Regions from separate parts of the Pantoea sp. X-Soil-ISGK-421 genome, predicted to be linked through region 4. Evidence: predicted binding sites of a transcription regulator. Region 4 holds the regulator's gene; each other region holds the start of a gene.
What was found. The regulator PurR, encoded in region 4, represses purine synthesis genes. The targets are predictions, from matches to a motif close to CANGCAAACGTTTGCNTG.
Positions count from the first base shown of each region.

Region 1: AC6I8K_RS11720 (NCS2 family permease) is a predicted target of PurR. The motif match lies at 1,884-1,901, and genes of this name have one in related genera.
Region 2: purT (formate-dependent phosphoribosylglycinamide formyltransferase) is a predicted target of PurR. The motif match lies at 1,692-1,709, and genes of this name have one in related genera.
Region 3: cvpA (colicin V production protein) is a predicted target of PurR. The motif match lies at 2,009-2,026, and genes of this name have one in related genera.

Region 1 is NZ_AP035979.1:2,500,703-2,505,222, forward strand. Features, by position in the region: gene AC6I8K_RS11715 (hypothetical protein) at 1-79, opposite strand, end outside; gene AC6I8K_RS11720 (NCS2 family permease) at 342-1,640, opposite strand; gene AC6I8K_RS11725 (response regulator) at 2,051-2,797, shown strand; gene AC6I8K_RS11730 (carbohydrate kinase family protein) at 2,734-3,786, opposite strand; gene AC6I8K_RS11735 (ketose 1,6-bisphosphate aldolase) at 3,788-4,520, opposite strand, start outside.
Region 2 is NZ_AP035979.1:2,291,695-2,296,214, reverse strand. Features, by position in the region: gene AC6I8K_RS10720 (bifunctional 4-hydroxy-2-oxoglutarate aldolase/2-dehydro-3-deoxy-phosphogluconate aldolase) at 1-397, shown strand, start outside; gene purT (formate-dependent phosphoribosylglycinamide formyltransferase) at 476-1,654, opposite strand; gene AC6I8K_RS10710 (tellurite resistance TerB family protein) at 1,816-2,457, shown strand; gene AC6I8K_RS10705 (prolyl oligopeptidase family serine peptidase) at 2,597-4,520, shown strand, end outside.
Region 3 is NZ_AP035979.1:2,804,890-2,809,409, forward strand. Features, by position in the region: gene purF (amidophosphoribosyltransferase) at 1-1,424, opposite strand, end outside; gene cvpA (colicin V production protein) at 1,461-1,946, opposite strand; gene dedD (cell division protein DedD) at 2,197-2,946, opposite strand; gene folC (bifunctional tetrahydrofolate synthase/dihydrofolate synthase) at 2,936-4,201, opposite strand; gene accD (acetyl-CoA carboxylase, carboxyltransferase subunit beta) at 4,386-4,520, opposite strand, start outside.
Region 4 is NZ_AP035979.1:1,802,011-1,806,530, reverse strand. Features, by position in the region: gene AC6I8K_RS08440 (C40 family peptidase) at 1-545, shown strand, start outside; gene cydH (cytochrome bd-I oxidase subunit CydH) at 602-691, opposite strand; gene purR (HTH-type transcriptional repressor PurR) at 965-1,990, shown strand; gene punR (DNA-binding transcriptional activator PunR) at 1,987-2,898, opposite strand; gene punC (purine nucleoside transporter PunC) at 3,009-4,211, shown strand; gene cfa (cyclopropane fatty acyl phospholipid synthase) at 4,514-4,520, shown strand, end outside.

The sequences.
Region 1 (4,520 bases), 700 kb from region 4:
TTTGATGATCTCCTTTGTTACCAACGTCAAAAATTAGCGGTGGGAACACACGAGTTGTATTGCTAATGGGGTAATCCATCACCGAATCCTCTTCCATCGCTTTCTTTCAATCCGTCCACCACCCAGTCAGTGAAACAGATTTATGCAGCGTTAACATTCCACGATCCCGCCATTCACAGCCCATTTTTTGCAGGCAGGTGTAAACAACATGCAGAGCGTAGGCCGGCACGAGACGGAAAAGAAGTGAGCATCAAAAAGGATTGCGAGGAGTCACGCAGAAAATAAGCGAAGGGATGCAATAGCAGACACGGAAGCCCGAGCGGGCTTCCGTTAAGCTCGGATTAGGCGCTCAGCCAGCCCAGCTTGATGACAAACAGAATCGACAGAATGATTAGCGCCGGGTTGACCTCTTTGGTACGGCCGCTTAGCAGTTTCACCACCGTCCAGGTGATGAAACCGAACGCAATGCCGTTGGCAATGGAGTAGGTCAGTGGCATGGTCAACGCAGTGACGGTAACCGGTGCCGCCGTGGTGATGTCTTTCCAGTCGATATCCGCCAGACCTGATGCCATTAGCACCGCAACAAACAATAACGCAGGTGCCGTAGCATAAACCGGCACGCTGCCCGCCAACGGCGAGAAGAACAGGCTGAGCAGGAACAGAATCGCTACCACAATCGCCGTCAAACCGGTGCGGCCACCGGCACTGACGCCCGCAGCAGACTCCACATAGCTGGTGGTGGTTGAGGTACCGAGCAGCGAACCAAACAGCGCAGCGGCGCTATCGGCGATCAGCGCACGGCCCATTTTCGGCACGTTGCCCTGCTCATCCGCCAGACCGGCGCGCTTGGTCACACCCAGCAAGGTGCCGGTGTTGTCGAACACGTCCACGAACAGGAAGGCGAAGATCACGCTGACCAAACCGACGTTAAAGGCCCCTGAGATATCCAGCTGCATAAAGGTTGGTGCGATGGAAGGCGGAGCGGAGAACACGCCGCCGAACGGTGTCAGGCCGATGCCCATAGAAATGAACGTCACCACCAGAATGCCAATCAGCACCGCGCCAGTAACGCGACGCGCTTCCAGCACCACAATGATGAAGAAGCCCAGCAGCGCCAGCAGCGGGCCCGGTTTAGTCAGATCGCCCAGGCCAACCAGTGTGGCTGGGTTATCCACCACGATACCCGCGCCTTCCAGCGCGATAATCGCCAGGAAGAGGCCGATGCCGGCACCAATACCGGCACGCAGCGGCAGCGGAATGCTGTTAATAATCCACTCACGAATTTTGAAAAGCGACATGGCAAAGAAGATCACTGCCGACAAGAACACCGCACCCAGCGCGACTTGCCACGTGTATCCCATATGCAAAACCACGGTATACGTAAAGAAGGCGTTGAGGCCCATGCCTGGTGCGAGCGCGATCGGATAGTTAGCGATCAAGCCCATTAACACGCAGCCAATCGCCGCCGCCAGACAGGTCGCCACGAAGACCGCACCTTTATCCATGCCGGTTGCACCGAGAATGCTCGGGTTCACAAACAGGATGTAGGCCATTGCCAGGAAGGTGGTAATACCCGCAATGATTTCGGTACGCACCGTGGTGTTGTGCGCTTTAAGTTTGAAGAGTTTTTCTAACATCATCATCTCTCATGAGCGGAGTCGGCACGAATGCGCGCGCTCCTTGCCAATGTGGTTTACATGCTTATTGTTGTTTTGAAAGCGAAGCAAACGGGACAAAAGGTGGTAAAACCTTCCGCTTTCCCCTGTCCATATAGCAATAGCTATGCCACTCCCCTACGCAATCGATTACGTTTCTAATTGCCGTAGCGGTTAGGATAATTCTGAACCAGAACGAGGCGCGATTATGGTGCATTGCACCAGCGCCGCGCAATCGTTTTCCCATCGGCGATTCTCACATCAAAATATTGCTGCACTGCACGCTTTCGCACTCTGACAGGCGATGGCGCTCACGTTTCTGCGGGCTGAATCAGCAGGTAAAAAACATCGGGTTACACTGCTTTTAACCCTTTCGTAACAAAAGAGGCGCGTCCATGAAGCCCGCGATTCTGGTGGTTGATGATGACCGTGCAGTATGCGAACTGCTGCACGATGTGTTGAACGAGCATGTGTTCACCGTTTATAGCTGCCACCAGGGCAAAGATGCGCTGGCGCTGATAGCGTTACATCCGGACATTTCGCTGGTGATGCTGGATATGATGCTGCCAGACACCAACGGCCTGCTGGTACTGCAACAGATACAGCGACAGCGTCCCGACCTGCTGGTGATCATGTTGACCGGCATGGGTTCGGAAGCGGATATGGTGGTGGGGCTCGAAATGGGTGCAGATGACTACATCGCCAAGCCTTTTAACCCGCGCGTGGTGGTTGCGCGGGCGCGGGCCGCATTACGGCGCTGCGGTCGACTGGTACAGCCCGAAACATTGCAGAATGAGGGTTGGCAATTTAACGGCTGGCGACTGGACGATGCGCGCTGCCAGCTGTTCAACCCGCAGCGTGAAAGTGTACCGCTGACCCAAGGTGAATACACGCTGCTGCGTGCGCTGGTGGCACATGCGCGTAAAGTATTAACCCGCGATCAGCTGCTAGAGCTCACGCACAGTGAGAGCCTCGAAGTATTTGATCGCACCATTGATGTGCTGATTATGCGGCTACGACGTAAGATCGAAGTTAACCCGCATCAACCGAGCCTGATCCGCACCATTCGCGGCCTCGGCTACGTCTTTTCCGCCGATGTGATGCGCCCTGCCTCTTCGGCGCGCGAAACGCAAATCGCCTGATCCATCCAGCGCTGCATCTCGGCTAAAGGCCGCGTGCCGTCCAGCGCGTTTGCTGCATGCAGATTAAAACAGGCGCAGGTGTGCGCCAGCTTCAGCGTTTCCGTTAGTGACCAGCCTTCATGGCTGGCATAGAGCACACCGGCGCAAAACGCATCGCCCGCCCCGACGCTGCCCACAATCTCTTCTGGCGCCATGCACCATGCCGGTTGCCAGCGCCCTTCTCCGTCCGCTTGCTGGCCCCACGCGCCTTCCGGCGCATGAATCACCACACGCTGGCGCACGCCTTGCTGCAGCAACCACGTCGCCGCCTCGGCAAACGCGGCGGGCGCAGCCAGTCCTTGCGGTGTGCGCAAACTGACGCCAGTGAGTGATTGCGCCTCCAGTTCGTTAATCACCAGATAATCGAGCCAGCGCAGCGCAGGAACGACCAGCGGTCGATATTCGCCCACGCGTGTCACCAAATCGAGTGAAGTGAGATAGCCACGCTGCTGCATTTGCGCCAGCAACCGTGCGCTGCGCGTACCGTATTCGTCGTCGGGCACATCGAGACTATCCAGCAGCAGCAAATAACCCAGATGGAAGATGCGATGGGATGTGGAGACGTCAGCAAAATGGGCCAGATCGAGCTTGCCATTGGCACCGCGTGCATGGAAAAAGGTGCGCTGGCCGTCCGGCGCGGTCATCACCTGCGTCATCGCCGTGTTGCTACTCGCGGTGCGTTGCACAAAGTGGCGATCGATGTGGTGATCGTCGAGCAGTTGCAGGATGTAGTCGCCGTCGCTGTCCTCACCAATCATGCCAATCCCCGCCAGCGGCAGATGCACCTGCATACGCGCCAGCGTAAACAGCACGTTGAGCGCCGCGCCGCCGCTGCATTTCTCGCTGTGCTGAATTTCCGTCAGCCAGCCCTGTTCCGGCCAGTGGCTGATGCGCTGCACGTGGTCCACCAGCATGCTGCCGGCACCGATGATGCCGTTACGCGCTCCCATCTCAGGCCCTCCCGGCGCTGCCAAATACCTGCATCTGCTGCGCGACGACGTTGGCGATATCGCGCTCCACCGCCATCAACAACTCGGCAAAGGAGTCGTAGCGCGCATCACGCTGGGTGATCTGCGCTTCAATCGCGCCGAGCGCCGCCTGCGACATGCCGGTGTAGAAGTTAATTTTGTTAATGCCAAGGCTGACGGCACGGCGGAAATCCGCATCACTAATGCCAGAGCCGCCATGCAGCACCAGCGGAATGCCGGCCGTAGAACGGATCGCCGCCAGTCGGTCGAAGTCGAGCTTCGGTTCGCCTTTGTACTTGCCATGTGCATTGCCAATCGCCACCGCCAGGCAATCAATGCCGGTGGCGCGAACAAACTCGGCCGCCTGCGCCGGATCGGTGAATTTACCGCTATCGGCCTCACCAAACAGCGCACCGCCTTCATCACCGCCCACCGCGCCGAGTTCGGCTTCAACCGAGACGCCGAGCGCGTGGCACATTTTTACCACTTCCCGCGTCTGGCGGACGTTTTCGTCGTAGCTCAGCGTGGAACCATCAAACATCACGGAAGTAAAGCCGAGGCGAATCGCCTGCATTACCGCCTCAAAATGCAGGCCGTGATCGAGATGCAGCACCACCGGAATATCGTGCAGTGCCGCTTCGGTGCGTACGGCGGCCACCAAATGCTCAAGGCTGACATACTTAAAATGCACTTCGGCAATACTGATAATAAACGGG
Region 2 (4,520 bases), 490 kb from region 4:
AGTGACGGACGCGGGTGCGCAATTTGTCATCAGCCCCGGATTGACCGAGTCGCTGCTGAAAGCGGCGGTTGAAGGTCCGGTGCCATTAATCCCAGGTATCAGCACGGTTTCAGAACTGATGACCGGCATGGATTATGGCCTGCGTGAGTTCAAATTCTTCCCGGCGGAAGCCAATGGTGGCGTGAAAGCGCTGTCGGCGATTGGCGGTCCGTTCCCGCAGGTGCGTTTCTGCCCGACGGGCGGCATCTCACCAGCCAATTACCGTGATTATCTGGCGCTGAAAAGCGTGCTTTGCATTGGCGGTTCGTGGCTGGTACCCAATGATGCGCTTGAAACCGGCGACTGGGACCGTATCACACGTCTGGCGCGTGAAGCGGTTGAAGGAGCACGCGCTTAACGGCGTTTTGGAAAGTGCGCAGGAATGCGCACCTGAGGATTGTAGGTCGCCAATGATGGCGACCTTTTCGTTTTTAACCTAGCCTGCCACTTTCACCGCTGCCGCACTGGCAACGGCGCGTGCGATAGCGTCATCGGTGTTTTCACCGGTTGCTAAAGCCACACCCAAACGGCGCTGACCGGCGATTTCCGGCTTACCAAATAGACGCAGTTGCAATCCGGCCCCCAGCGCGGCTTCGATATTCCCGAACACGACGTTCTGGCTGTTCAGCTCTGGCAAAATCACTGCCGATGCCGCGGGTCCGTATTGACGGATGCCGCCAATTGGCAAGCCGAGGAAGGCGCGCACATGCAGCGCAAATTCTGACAGATCCTGCGAGATCAACGTTACCATGCCGGTATCATGCGGACGCGGCGAGACTTCGCTGAACACCACTTCATCACCACACACAAACAGCTCAACGCCAAACAGGCCGTAACCGCCAAGCGCTTTCACCACGTTCGCGGCGATATCCTGCGCGCGTTGCAGTGCCAGTTCACTCATCTGCTGCGGCTGCCAGGATTCACGGTAATCACCCTCTTCCTGACGATGACCAATCGGCGCGCAGAAATGGATACCATCTACTGCACTGATGGTGAGCAGAGTGATTTCAAAATCAAACTTCACCACCCCTTCAACGATGACGCGGCCGGCACCGGCACGTCCGCCTTGCTGTGCATAATCCCAGGCTTTATCCAGCTGGCTGGCTTCACGCATAAAGCTCTGACCTTTACCGGATGAACTCATCACTGGCTTAACGATGCACGGGAATCCAATGGCATGCGCCGCTGCAACAAAATTCTCTTTGCTATCAGCAAACTGATAAGTTGAGGTCGGCAAGGACAACTCTTCCGCCGCCAGACGGCGAATGCCTTCACGGTTCATGGTCAGACGTGCGGCGCGTGCGGTCGGCACTACTTTCTGGCCTTGTGCTTCCAGTTCCAGCAGTTTTTCGGTGGCGATAGCTTCAATTTCCGGTACCACAAAGTGCGGCTTTTCCTGCGCAATCAGTGTAGCGAGCGCGTCGCCGTCCAGCATGTTGATCACATAGCTGCGATGCGCCACATGCATGGCAGGTGCATCGGCGTAACGGTCCACCGCGATCACCTCCACACCAAGACGTTGGCATTCAAGTGCCACTTCTTTGCCTAATTCGCCTGAACCTAACAGCATGACACGCGTTGCGGCAGGGCGCAGCGCGGTTCCGAGAGTCGTCATAATTTCACCTTAGCAGTCAAAATGCGGGCGCAGTATAAACGAAAACGTTTGCGTACTCACGCTTTCGCCAACATCAGGTTTGCCATACTTTTCCCGCTCTGACGTTAACTGACACAGCCTGCGGCAGCATGGAGGACGGAAAATTCAACAGGAGTCAAACGATGAGCAATTGGCTACAGCAAATTCAATCCGTGCTGGCGAAAAAGGGCGGTGATGGAAAATCTGGCGGATTAAGCGACATGCTGGCACCCGGCGCATTAGGCGGGCTGGCAGGATTGCTGGTCGGCAGTAAATCCACGCGTAAGCTTCTGACCCAATACGGCGGCAAAGCATTGCTGTTAGGCGGCGGCGCGGCGGCTGGCGCGTTGCTGTGGAATAAATACAAACAGCGTATACGTGAAACGCATCAGAATGAAGCGGGTTTCGGCCAGCTGCAAACGCCCATGGATCAACGTGCCGCACGTTTAGTCACGGCGCTGGTGTTCGCGGCGAAAAGTGATGGTCATATCGACGATCAAGAGCGCGCAGCGATTGAAAAAAACATCCAGCAAGCGGGTTACGGCGCACAAGCCGAAACGTTAATTCAGCAGGCGATGAATCGTCCGCTCGATCCCAACTGGCTGGCCGCCGACGTCAAAAACGAAGAAGAGGCCCTGGAGCTCTATTTCCTCAGCTGTGCAGCCATCGATGTCGATCACTTTATGGAGCGCAGCTATCTCTCTGCGCTCGGCGATGCGTTGAAAATCCCTCAAGATGTACGCGACGGCATTCAGCGTGATATCGACGCTGAGAAAGCCGCGTAACGCTGTGCGAAGGTTGCGTCCGTAACCTTCGCTTCTCATGCTTGGCTTACCCTGCGCAGTGTGATGATGCGCGCAGCTTGGCATCGCGCGCGATTAGTGCCACGCTTGCAGAATGTTGTCCTTCAGGGAGAAGAGCCTAATGAATCAGCCACACGCGAAAAAAATCCCCCATGCAATGAATCTGCACGGTGAAACGCGCATCGATAATTATCACTGGTTGCGTGATGACGACCGCGAGAATCCTGAGGTGCTGGCCCATCTGCATGCCGAAAATGATTACGGTCGCGCCATGATGTCGTCACAAAATCCATTACAGGAAAGGGTGCTGAAAGAGATCGTCGACCGTATTCCACCGCAGGATCATTCGGTGCCGTATGTGAAAAACGGTTATCGCTATCAAAGCCGCTATGAAGTCGGCAATGAATATCCCGCTTATTTCCGACAACCGATCGATGTGTCAGCCGATGAGCCCTGGCAACTGCTGCTCGATGGCAACCAGCGGGCATCACACAGCGACTTTTACACCATGGGCGCGTTGGCGATCACGCCGGATAATCAGGTGATGGCCTTAGCTGAAGATTTTCTGTCGCGCCGCCAATATGGCATTCGTTTCCGTAATTTGCAGAGCGGTAGCTGGTATCCAGAAGTGTTAACCAATGCTTCATCCAGCGTTGCCTGGGCCAACGATTCCCGCACGCTCTATTACGTGCGTAAGCATCCGAAAACGCTGCTGGCGTATCAGGTCTGGCGCCATGAACTCGGTCATCCACAATCTGACGATCAGCTGGTGTATGAGGAAAAGGATGATGCCTTCCACCTCAGTGTGCACAAAACCACCTCTGAGCACTTCATTCTGATCGCGTTGTTCAGCACTACCACCAGCGAGATTCTGCTGATCGATGCCGAATATCCGGATGCGCAGCCGCAAACGTTTTGCCCGCGTCGCCGTGACCACGAATACAGCATTGATCACTACAACCACCAGTTCTACATTCGCTCGAATCGCGACGGCAAAAACTTCGGCCTCTATCGCAGCGCGTGGCTAGCGGAAGCGCGCTGGCAATCGCTGATCCCGGCGCGTGACAACGTGGTGCTGGAAGACTTCCAGCTGTTCCGCCATTGGCTGGTGGTCGAAGAGCGGCAGCACGGTGTGAATACGTTACGGCAGATTAACTGGGAGAGCGGTGAAAGCTTTGGTATCGCTTTTGACGATCCGGCCTATGTGACCTGGCTGGCTTACAATCCTTCGCCGGAAAGCGACACGTTGCGCTACGGCTATTCCTCAATGACCACGCCGACAACCTTGTTTGAACTGAACATGGAAACCGGCGATCGCCGTGTCCTGAAGCGTACGCCGGTACCGGGCTTTAAATCTGAGGATTATAAAAGCGAGCATCTGTGGATCACGGTGCGTGATGGAACCGAGGTTCCGGTGTCACTGGTTTACCACCGCAAGCATTTCCAGCGCGGCAAAAATCCGTTGCTGGCGTATGGCTACGGTGCCTATGGCAGCAGCATGGACGCCAGCTTCGGCACCAGCCGCATCAGCTTGCTGGAGCGCGGCTTCGTCTACGCCATCATACATGTGCGTGGCGGCGGCGAACTCGGACAGCAATGGTATGACGGCGGGCGCCTGAAGAATAAAATCAACAGCTTCACCGATTTTATTGATGTCACCGAAGCGCTGGTGGCGAAAGGATATGGCAATCGCCAGCAGCTCTACGCGATGGGCGGTAGCGCTGGCGGATTACTGATGGGCGGTGTGGTCAACATGGCGCCAGATCTGTTCCACGGTGTGGTGGCACAGGTGCCGTTTGTTGATGTGGTCACCACCATGCTCGATCCGTCGATTCCGCTCACCACCGGCGAATACGATGAGTGGGGAAATCCCGAGCAGGCTGAGTTCTATCACACCATTCGTGAATACAGCCCGTATGACAACATTGAGGCTAAAGCCTATCCGCATTTGCTGGTGACCACCGGCCTGCACGATTCGCAGGTGCAGTATTGGGAACCGGCCAAGTGGGTAGCGAAACTGCGCGAGCTGAAGACCAACGATTCGC
Region 3 (4,520 bases), 1.0 Mb from region 4:
TACTGTTGATCGACATCTTTAGTGACGTAAATGCCGTTGAATACCGAGCACTCGAACTGGGCAATATCCGGATTCTCTTCGCGCACGGCTTCGATCAGATCGTCCAGATCCTGGAAAATCAACGCATCGGCTTTAATCAGCTGGCGAATCTCTTCCACTTCACGCCCGTGTGCAATCAGTTCAGTCGCGCTTGGCATGTCGATGCCGTAAACGTTCGGGAAACGAATTTCCGGTGCTGCTGAAGCCAGGTAAACCCGTTTCGCACCGGCTTCACGCGCCATTTCGATAATCTGTTCCGAAGTGGTGCCGCGCACGATGGAGTCATCCACCAGCAACACGTTTTTGTCACGGAACTCGGCGCGGTTAGCGTTCAGCTTACGGCGTACCGCGCTGCGACGCAGCTGCTGGCCCGGCATAATGAAGGTACGGCCAACGTAGCGGTTTTTCACAAATCCCTGACGATACGGCTTATCGAGGATACGCGCGATTTCCAGCGCGATATCGGTTGAAGTTTCCGGAATCGGAATCACCACATCGATATCCAGATCTTCCCACTCGCGGGCGATTTTATCGCCCAGCTTGGTGCCCATGCGCACGCGCGCGCTGTACACCGAAATTTTGTCGAGGAACGAATCCGGACGGGCAAAATAAACGTACTCGAACAGGCACGGGTTGGTTTTCGGGTTCTCCGCGCATTGACGCGTAGAGAGCTGGCCTTGCTCGGTGATGTACACCGCTTCACCAGGTGCTACGTCACGGATGAATTCGAAGCCCAGCGTATCCAGTGCGACGCTTTCCGACGCCACCATGTATTCAGTGCGGCCATCGGCGATCACGCGCTTGCCCAGCACCAGCGGACGAATACCGTTTGGATCGCGGAAGGCGACCATACCGTGTCCGATAATCATTGATACCACTGCGTAAGCGCCGCGCACCTGCTGATGCACCGCCGCCACCGCAGCAAAAATGTTGTCAGCTTCCAGCGGATAGTGCTGAAAACGGTCCAGCTCCTGCGCGAAGATGTTCAGCAGGATTTCGGAATCAGAGGTGGTATTAACGTGACGGCGACCCGTTTCGAACAGCTGTTTACGCAGCTCATGGGCGTTGGTCAGGTTGCCGTTATGCGCCAACGTGATGCCATAAGGGGAGTTCACGTAGAAAGGCTGCGCTTCAGAGGCGCTGGAGCTGCCTGCCGTTGGATAGCGCACGTGACCAATCCCGATGTTGCCCTGCAGGCGCTGCATATGGCGCGCTTCGAACACATCGCTGACCAGACCGTTAGCTTTACGCAAACGGAAGCAGTTAATAGCATCGATGGTACAAATGCCGGCGGCATCCTGCCCGCGGTGCTGAAGCACCGTTAACGCGTCATAGATTGACTGGTTTACTGGCATGAAACCGGTGATACCAACAATACCGCACATATTGTCATTTCCTCATTAGCCGCACTCCCGATGGTGTCACCGGGGTAAAAAACTCGACGTGCTTTTCAGGTAATCGAAAAACCACCTGATGATGTAACTGAACTGGGGAATGAGTTGCGACTGTTGCCAGTCAGGACTTTTGGAAAAGCCGGTGAATGTATCGAGAAAGAACAGCATAGCAGACACGATCAGCACGCCACGCAACGCCCCGAAACAGACCCCCAACACCCTGTCGGTTCCCGACAAGCCAGTTTTTTCAACCAGCGAGCCGATCACATAGTTCACGATGGCACCCACAATCAGGGTGGCAACGAATAACACCGCGATAGCGATGCCGTTGCGAACCAGTTCGTCGTCAAAACCCGTAAACCAGACTGCAAGGTAGGCGTAATAATGACTGGCGACAAAAAACGCACATCCCCAGGTAACGAGAGATAAGGCTTCCCGGACAAACCCACGAATCAGGCTGACCAGAGCCGAAAAACCAACTACCGCAATAATGACGTAATCAATCCAGATCATGAACTCTTCCAGCCCAGTGCTATCGCACCCCTGCATCCAGTTCGGGGCGCATTCTAACAGAAAAAGAAAACGTTTGCGTAGGGTTTTCCGGTTCTGTTTCCGCAAAAAGGGCGATGAAAAAAACTTTCCTCGCCCTGTGTGTTATCAGCGATTTAATCCACTGATATTTAATAATTTTATTGCCGCGCTTCGCTACAAAATTTTTGTAAAGCCGCGCCTTTTTCTGCCATCGGCGCGGCTTATCAGCGCTTTATCGCGCGCTATACGGTTTCACCACGCCACCGAGGCCGGAGATACTTTGCAGTTCGCTCAGCGAACCTTGCAGCTTCGCTTTATTGGCATCCGGACCGACATAAATACGGGTGATTTGTCCCTGCACCGGCGTGGACGGCACGGTGAAGGCGCGATAACCAGAGAGACGCAGCTGCGCCACAATCTCGCTCACTTTTGCCGCGTTCTTCAACGCACCCAGCTGCACAACAAATGCCTGACCGGCTGGCGCTGCGGGTTCGCTCTGCTTCGGCGTTTCCACCGGTTTAGGCTGTTCCACCGGCTTCGGCTGCTCAACCGGTTTCGGCTTCGGTTGCTCAACCGGTTTTGGCTTCGGCTGCTCAACCGGCTTCGGTTTCGGCTGCTCGACCGGTTTTGGCTTCGGCTGTTCAACCGGTTTCGGTTGGATTTGCTGATGCACCGGCGGCGGCGTTACCACGCTTGGCTCGCTATTCTGCGTCGGCTGGGCGCTGCCATTAGTGGCAGTTTTACCCCCGTTTTGACTCTGCGCCGCACCTGCCCCTTCTGGCGGCTGTGCGGGTAGAGGTTGGGTTACCGGCGGCACCATTTCGCTATCCTGCTGATCGTCCGGTTTTGGCACCAGCGGAATCGCCGCGAACTCTTCTTTATAATGCTTTTTCTTTCCGTCCAGCAGGCCGGGCAACACGATGACACCGATCGCCACCAGAATGACCGTACCGACTAAGCGATTTTGGAACTTACTTGCCACTGCCGTTCTCCGCTGCCATCGATTCCATAACCTGCGCTACGGTGTGAAAAGAGCCACACACCAGAATCACATCTTCGGGACGCGCCTGCTGACGCGCCGCTTGCCAGGCTGCATCAACGTTGCTGTAAGGCACGCCGCCATCCACATGCGCCAGCAGCTCATCGGCTGAGGCACCGCGTGGGCCATCAAGCGGCGCGCAATACCAGCGATCAACCTGCGGCGCCAGCGCCGCCAACGTGCCCGCGATATCTTTGTCGTGCAGCATGCCAACCACCGCATGCACTTCCCCGCTGTGCGCCTCTTCAGCCAGACGCGAAGCCAGATAGTAAGCGGCATGCGGATTGTGCGCCACATCGAGAATCACGCGCGGCGCTTCGCTGACGGTCTGGAAACGTCCCGGCAGAATAGCCAGCGGAAGATGCTGACGAATAATCGCTTCGCTTACCGTCAAACCTGACGCACGCAGCGCGGTAAGTGCGGTCGCAGCATTGGGTAACGGCACCTGCGGCAGCGGTAAATCACGCAGTTCACCGTGCGCATCCTGCAACGTCCAGCTGGCGCCGGTTTGCTGCCATTGCCAGTCGCGATTACGTTGCAGCAGCACGGCGCCCTTCTCAGCCGCGACCTGCGCGATGGTACCCGGCATGTCGGCTTCACCGACTACCGCCGGTTTACCTGCGCGGAACACGCCGGCTTTTTCCCGGCCGATGCTTTCACGATCCGGACCGAGCCAATCGGTGTGATCCAGCGCAATGCTGGTGATCACCGCCACATCGGCATCGACAATATTGGTGGCATCAAGACGTCCGCCTAGGCCGACTTCCAGTATCACCACATCAAGATTGGCCGCGCGGAACAGATTGAAAGCCGACAAGGTGCCGAACTCAAAGTAGGTCAGTGAAATGTCATCGCGTCCGGCTTCAATCGCGGCAAAACTGGCGCTGTGCTGCGCCTCATCCAGTTCAGCGCCCTGCACGCGTACGCGCTCGGTGTAACGTACCAGATGCGGCGAGCTGTAGACGCCCACGCGATAGCCCGCAGCAATCAATAACGTTTCCAGCGTGCGGCAGGTCGTGCCTTTGCCGTTAGTGCCGGCGACGGTGAAGACAAAGGGAGCAGGTTTGAGCAGGTCGAGGCGAGCAGCGACGCGTTGAATACGATCCAGGCCTAATTCAATGGCCTGAGAATGCAGGTGCTCAAGATAATGAAGCCACGTGGCCAAAGGCGACGTGGCTTGAGGAAGAGAATTATCCATGTGTCCCGTTCTTAATAAATACACATCATCCTTCAAGCTGCAGCGGCGTTGGCTGCGTTCATTCACCCCGGTCACTTACCAAAGTCAGCTCCCGGGGATGCATTCACTTGCCGCCTTGCTGCAGCTCGAATGATGTCGTGTAGACGGTGCATTGGAGGAAAGGAAGGTTCCTTTCCGTTGCCTGTCAGGCTTCGTTGCTCTCCGGCTCAGCCACATCAGGCTGATTACCATCCTGCAGCGGTGCTGGCAGGTTCATCATTTTCGCCAGCAGACTTGCCAGCTTAAAGCGCATTTCCGGGCGACGGATAATCATGTCGAT
Region 4 (4,520 bases):
GCAAAAAATCCCCGCTGAAACTTACCGCTAAGAAATACGGTCATCAACGCCTGGTGAAGAAATCTCCCGAAGTGGTGGTTGATGACGAAGCGGTTGCGCTTACCGGCATCAAAATGAGTAAGTCGCACCGCCAGCGTTATCAAAAAGCGCGTGAAACGGCGATGACCAAATTAATGGGCCAACTCGGTAAACCTTATCAATGGGGCGGCACCTCGCCACATACCGGTTTCGACTGCAGTGGATTGGTCTGGTACGCCTATAAAGATCTGGTGAAATTCAAATTTCCGCGCACCGCCAATGAGATGTATCACTTGCGTGATGCTTCCCCGATCAAACGTGAAATGCTGGAGAAAGGGGATCTGGTGTTCTTCCGCATTAACAATCGCGGCACCGCTGATCATGTTGGTGTTTATCTCGGCAACGGCAAATTCATTCAGTCGCCGCGTACCGGCAAAGATATTCAGATTAGCGCTTTGGGAGAGGATTACTGGCAGAAACACTATGTGGGCGCGCGTCGTATGATGACGCCAAAAACCATTCGCTAATTGTTGCGCAACAAACAGAAAAAAGCCGGATGCTGCACACAGCTCCGGCTTTTTTGTTAATGCATGATCGCGGTAAAACTGAAGGCGATAATCATCAACAGTGCGCCAACAGTGGTCATTAGCGCCAGCTTCAGGTCAGTATTCATCACAACTCCTTAGTCACACAATTAATAGGGTTAACGCGATTTTCGCACAGCAATCGGCAAAAATCTCGTGTTATCCGCGCGGGCTTGTTAGAATCGCCGCCTTTCGTTGCGCAACAGATTTTGCGCGTGCTGTATTTTCAGCATAATGAAGTGATTTCGTCTGCTATAACACCCCGTTTTGCCCGCCTTTTGAGCTGTAAAAGCGTTAGCAGACGCAAACGTTTAACAATATACTTATCAGTAAGTTGCGATAAGACCAGGAGTACCATTTTCATGGCAACAATTAAAGATGTCGCAAAACGCGCAGGTGTCTCAACCACCACGGTTTCGCATGTCATCAACAAAACGCGTTTCGTTGCGGAAGAAACGCGTAACGCCGTATGGGAAGCGATCAAACAATTACACTACTCGCCAAGTGCCGTGGCGCGTAGTCTCAAAGTGAATCACACCAAAACCTTAGGTCTGCTGGCAACGTCCAGTGAAGCGCCCTATTTTGCTGAAATTATCGAAGCGGTGGAGAATCGTTGTTTCGAACGCGGCTATACGTTGATTCTCGGCAATGCGCACAACGATCTGCAAAAACAGCGCGCCTATCTGTCGATGATGGCGCAAAAGCGCGTCGATGGTTTGCTGGTGATGTGTTCTGAGTATCCGGACGATTTACTGCAAATGCTGGAAGAGAACCGCAATATCCCGATGGTCGTCATGGATTGGGGTGCTTCGCGCGGTGATTTTACCGATACGGTGCAGGACAACGCGTTTCAAGGCGGCTATCTCGCCGGGCGTTATCTGATTGAACGTGGCCATCGCGATATTGGTGCCATCCCTGGCCAGATGGAGCGCAACACCGGCGGCGGACGTCACGCAGGATTTCTGCAGGCGATGAACGAAGCAGGCATTACAGTGCGTCCAGAATGGGTGGTTCAGGGCGACTTTGAACCTGAATCCGGTTATCAGGCCATGCAGCAGATTCTTAACCAGAAACAGCGCCCAACCGCCGTGTTCTGCGGCGGCGATATTATGGCGATGGGCGCAATTTGTGCCGCCGATGAGATGGGTTTGCGTGTACCGCAAGATATCTCGGTGATTGGTTACGATAACGTGCGCAACGCGCGCTATTTCACGCCCGCGCTGACCACCGTACACCAGCCTAAAGCCGAACTGGGTGAAAAAGCGCTGGAAATGCTGTTGGATCGCATCACCAGCAAACGTGAAGATCCACAAACCATCGAGGTTCAGCCTACGCTGATTGAACGTCGTTCAGTGGCGTACGGCCCATTCCGCGATTATCGCCGCTAAGCTGACACTTCGCTGAGCCATTCGTGGTTCAGCGTTTCAGCATCCCCCAGATAAGCCAGTAACCACTCAAGCGCCGGCGACGTGCGTTGTTCTGCCCAGCTGACGCAGCACGGACTATCAGGAAAGGCTTGCGGCAGCGACAGTTCGACCAATTTATGACTGTCCAGCAGTGGACGCGCCAAATGGCCCGGCACCATTCCAACACACAATCCTGCCAGCAAACACGCCATCCCGGTTTCCCATTCTGGCACCACCAGCCGCCGCTGATTATCTAGCGTCCAGGTCATACGGCGCGGCAATGCACGCGACGTATCTTCCAGCACCAGAGATGGCCACGCTCGCAACGTTTCATCATCCAGTTCCGTGCTGTTAACCAGCGGATGATCCGGGCTGACCACACAACGCCAATTCAGCGCGCCCATATCCTGAAACGCAAAACGTCCACCGACGGGAATTGCCTGCGTGGCGCCAATCGCGACATCTACCCGGCCATCGGCTAATGCATCCCACACTCCGTTAAACACTTCGTAGCTGATAATCAACTCCATATCGGGAAAATGACGATAGAAGTCCTTCACTAATTGCCGCGTGCGCTGCGGTTTTACAATGCAGTCAACCGCGATACTCAATTCACCGCGCCAACCATTCGCCAGTTGTTGACACTGCCTACGCGTTGCCAGCATTTTTTTGATAACAGATCGCCCTTCACGAACGAAGTGCTCGCCGGCTGGTGTCATGACCACTTCGCGATGCTGGCGCTCAAACAACGGTACCGCCAACCAGGTTTCCAGCTGACGCACGGTATAGCTGACGGCAGAAGGCACGCGATGCAGCTCCTGCGCGGCCGCGCTAAAACTGCCGGTGCGCGCCACGGCATCCACCACTTCAAGCGCATATTCTGACCACATATTTTTGCCTTCAAAAAATTTAACAGCACCATGCAAATATTAGCGTTTCACAAAGCGCGTTGCATCCTTTTACACTCCCCGGCGTTCAACCTGCCCAAAAGAGAATCAACATGTTGTCGTCTAAAGCATTTATGCCTTATCTCGCCGTGCTCAGCATGCTCGGCTTTCTTGCCACGGATATGTATTTACCCGCCTTTGGCGATATGCAGCGTGATTTTGCTAGCGCACCCGGCACTATCAGCGCCAGCTTAAGTCTGTTTCTCGGCGGTTTTGCCTGTGCACAGGTATTTTGGGGGCCGCTGTCGGATCGTTATGGACGTAAACCGATTTTACTGGCGGGTTTAGCCATCTTCGCCCTCGGCTGCCTGGGTATGCTTTGGGTAACCGACGTACGCCTGATGTTGGCGCTGCGCTTTGTGCAGGCCATTGGCGTGTGTGCTGCAGCCGTGAGCTGGCAGGCGTTGGTGGTAGATCACTATCCAAAAGCCAAAGCGAATAAAGTGTTTGCAACGATTATGCCGCTGGTTGCGCTGTCTCCTGCGCTGGCACCACTGCTTGGCGCCTGGCTTATCAGCCACTTCCACTGGCGCAGCATCTTTATCACGCTGACATTGGTCGCGGTGGTACTGCTGATCGGTACGCTGCAGTTAACGTCGCCTAAGCGCGAAAAAGTGGCCGGTGGTATCCAACCTGGCTGGTTAACCTTAATGGGCACGCGCGTCTATAGCGGTAACGTTTTGATCTATTCTGCTTGCTCGGCGAGTTTCTTCGCCTGGCTGACGGGATCACCTTTCATTCTCGCCGCTGCTGGCCTGACACCGGGCGATATTGGCCTGAGTTATATTCCGCAGACTATTGCGTTTTTAATTGGCGGTTTTGGCTGTCGCACGCTGTTAAATCGTTATCAAGGTGCACAACTGTTGCCATGGTTGCTGGTGCTGTATAGCCTGAGCATCCTGAGCCTGTTTGTTATCGCCTTAATGCCTTCAGCGCCGCTGTTCGTATTACTCATGCCATTCTGCGGCATGGCGCTGGCCAATGGCGCGATCTATCCGATTGTGGTTGCCAGCGCATTAGCGCCCTTCCCGCACGCCACCGGCAAAGCGGCCGGATTACAGAACTTGTTCCAGTTAGGATCGTGCTTTGTCGCCAGCCTGTTGGTCTCTGCTGGCCTTGAGCAAGCGCTGTTTAACACGACTTTAGTGATGGTGGCCACCGTGGTACTGGCGTGGGCGGGGTTTGTCTGCCAGCGAGCAGTAAACGCACAAAGTGATATTGCCCACACTTCCCGTCCCTGCGAAGATAATCATTAAGGCAACGGTTTTCGTTAGCAAACTAACGATCACCCGTTGAATATTGACCCACGTGAGCATATACTCAGTGGGTCAGTAATTCTGTATTAAATCAATAATATAAATGTAATACCTTTAGCGACCCTGTCGCGGGATGGCGTCTGCACGATACTCCAGTGTTACGTCCAACTTTTCTATTCAAATTCATACCTCTGTAAAACGTCGGATTTTTGGCGCACGGGTTTTCCGTGAGTTCTCTCACAGGTCTTGGGAAATTGGCTATTCTTTTTCTCAGGTTCAGATCGGAAGGTGATGGAGAAGCTATGAGTT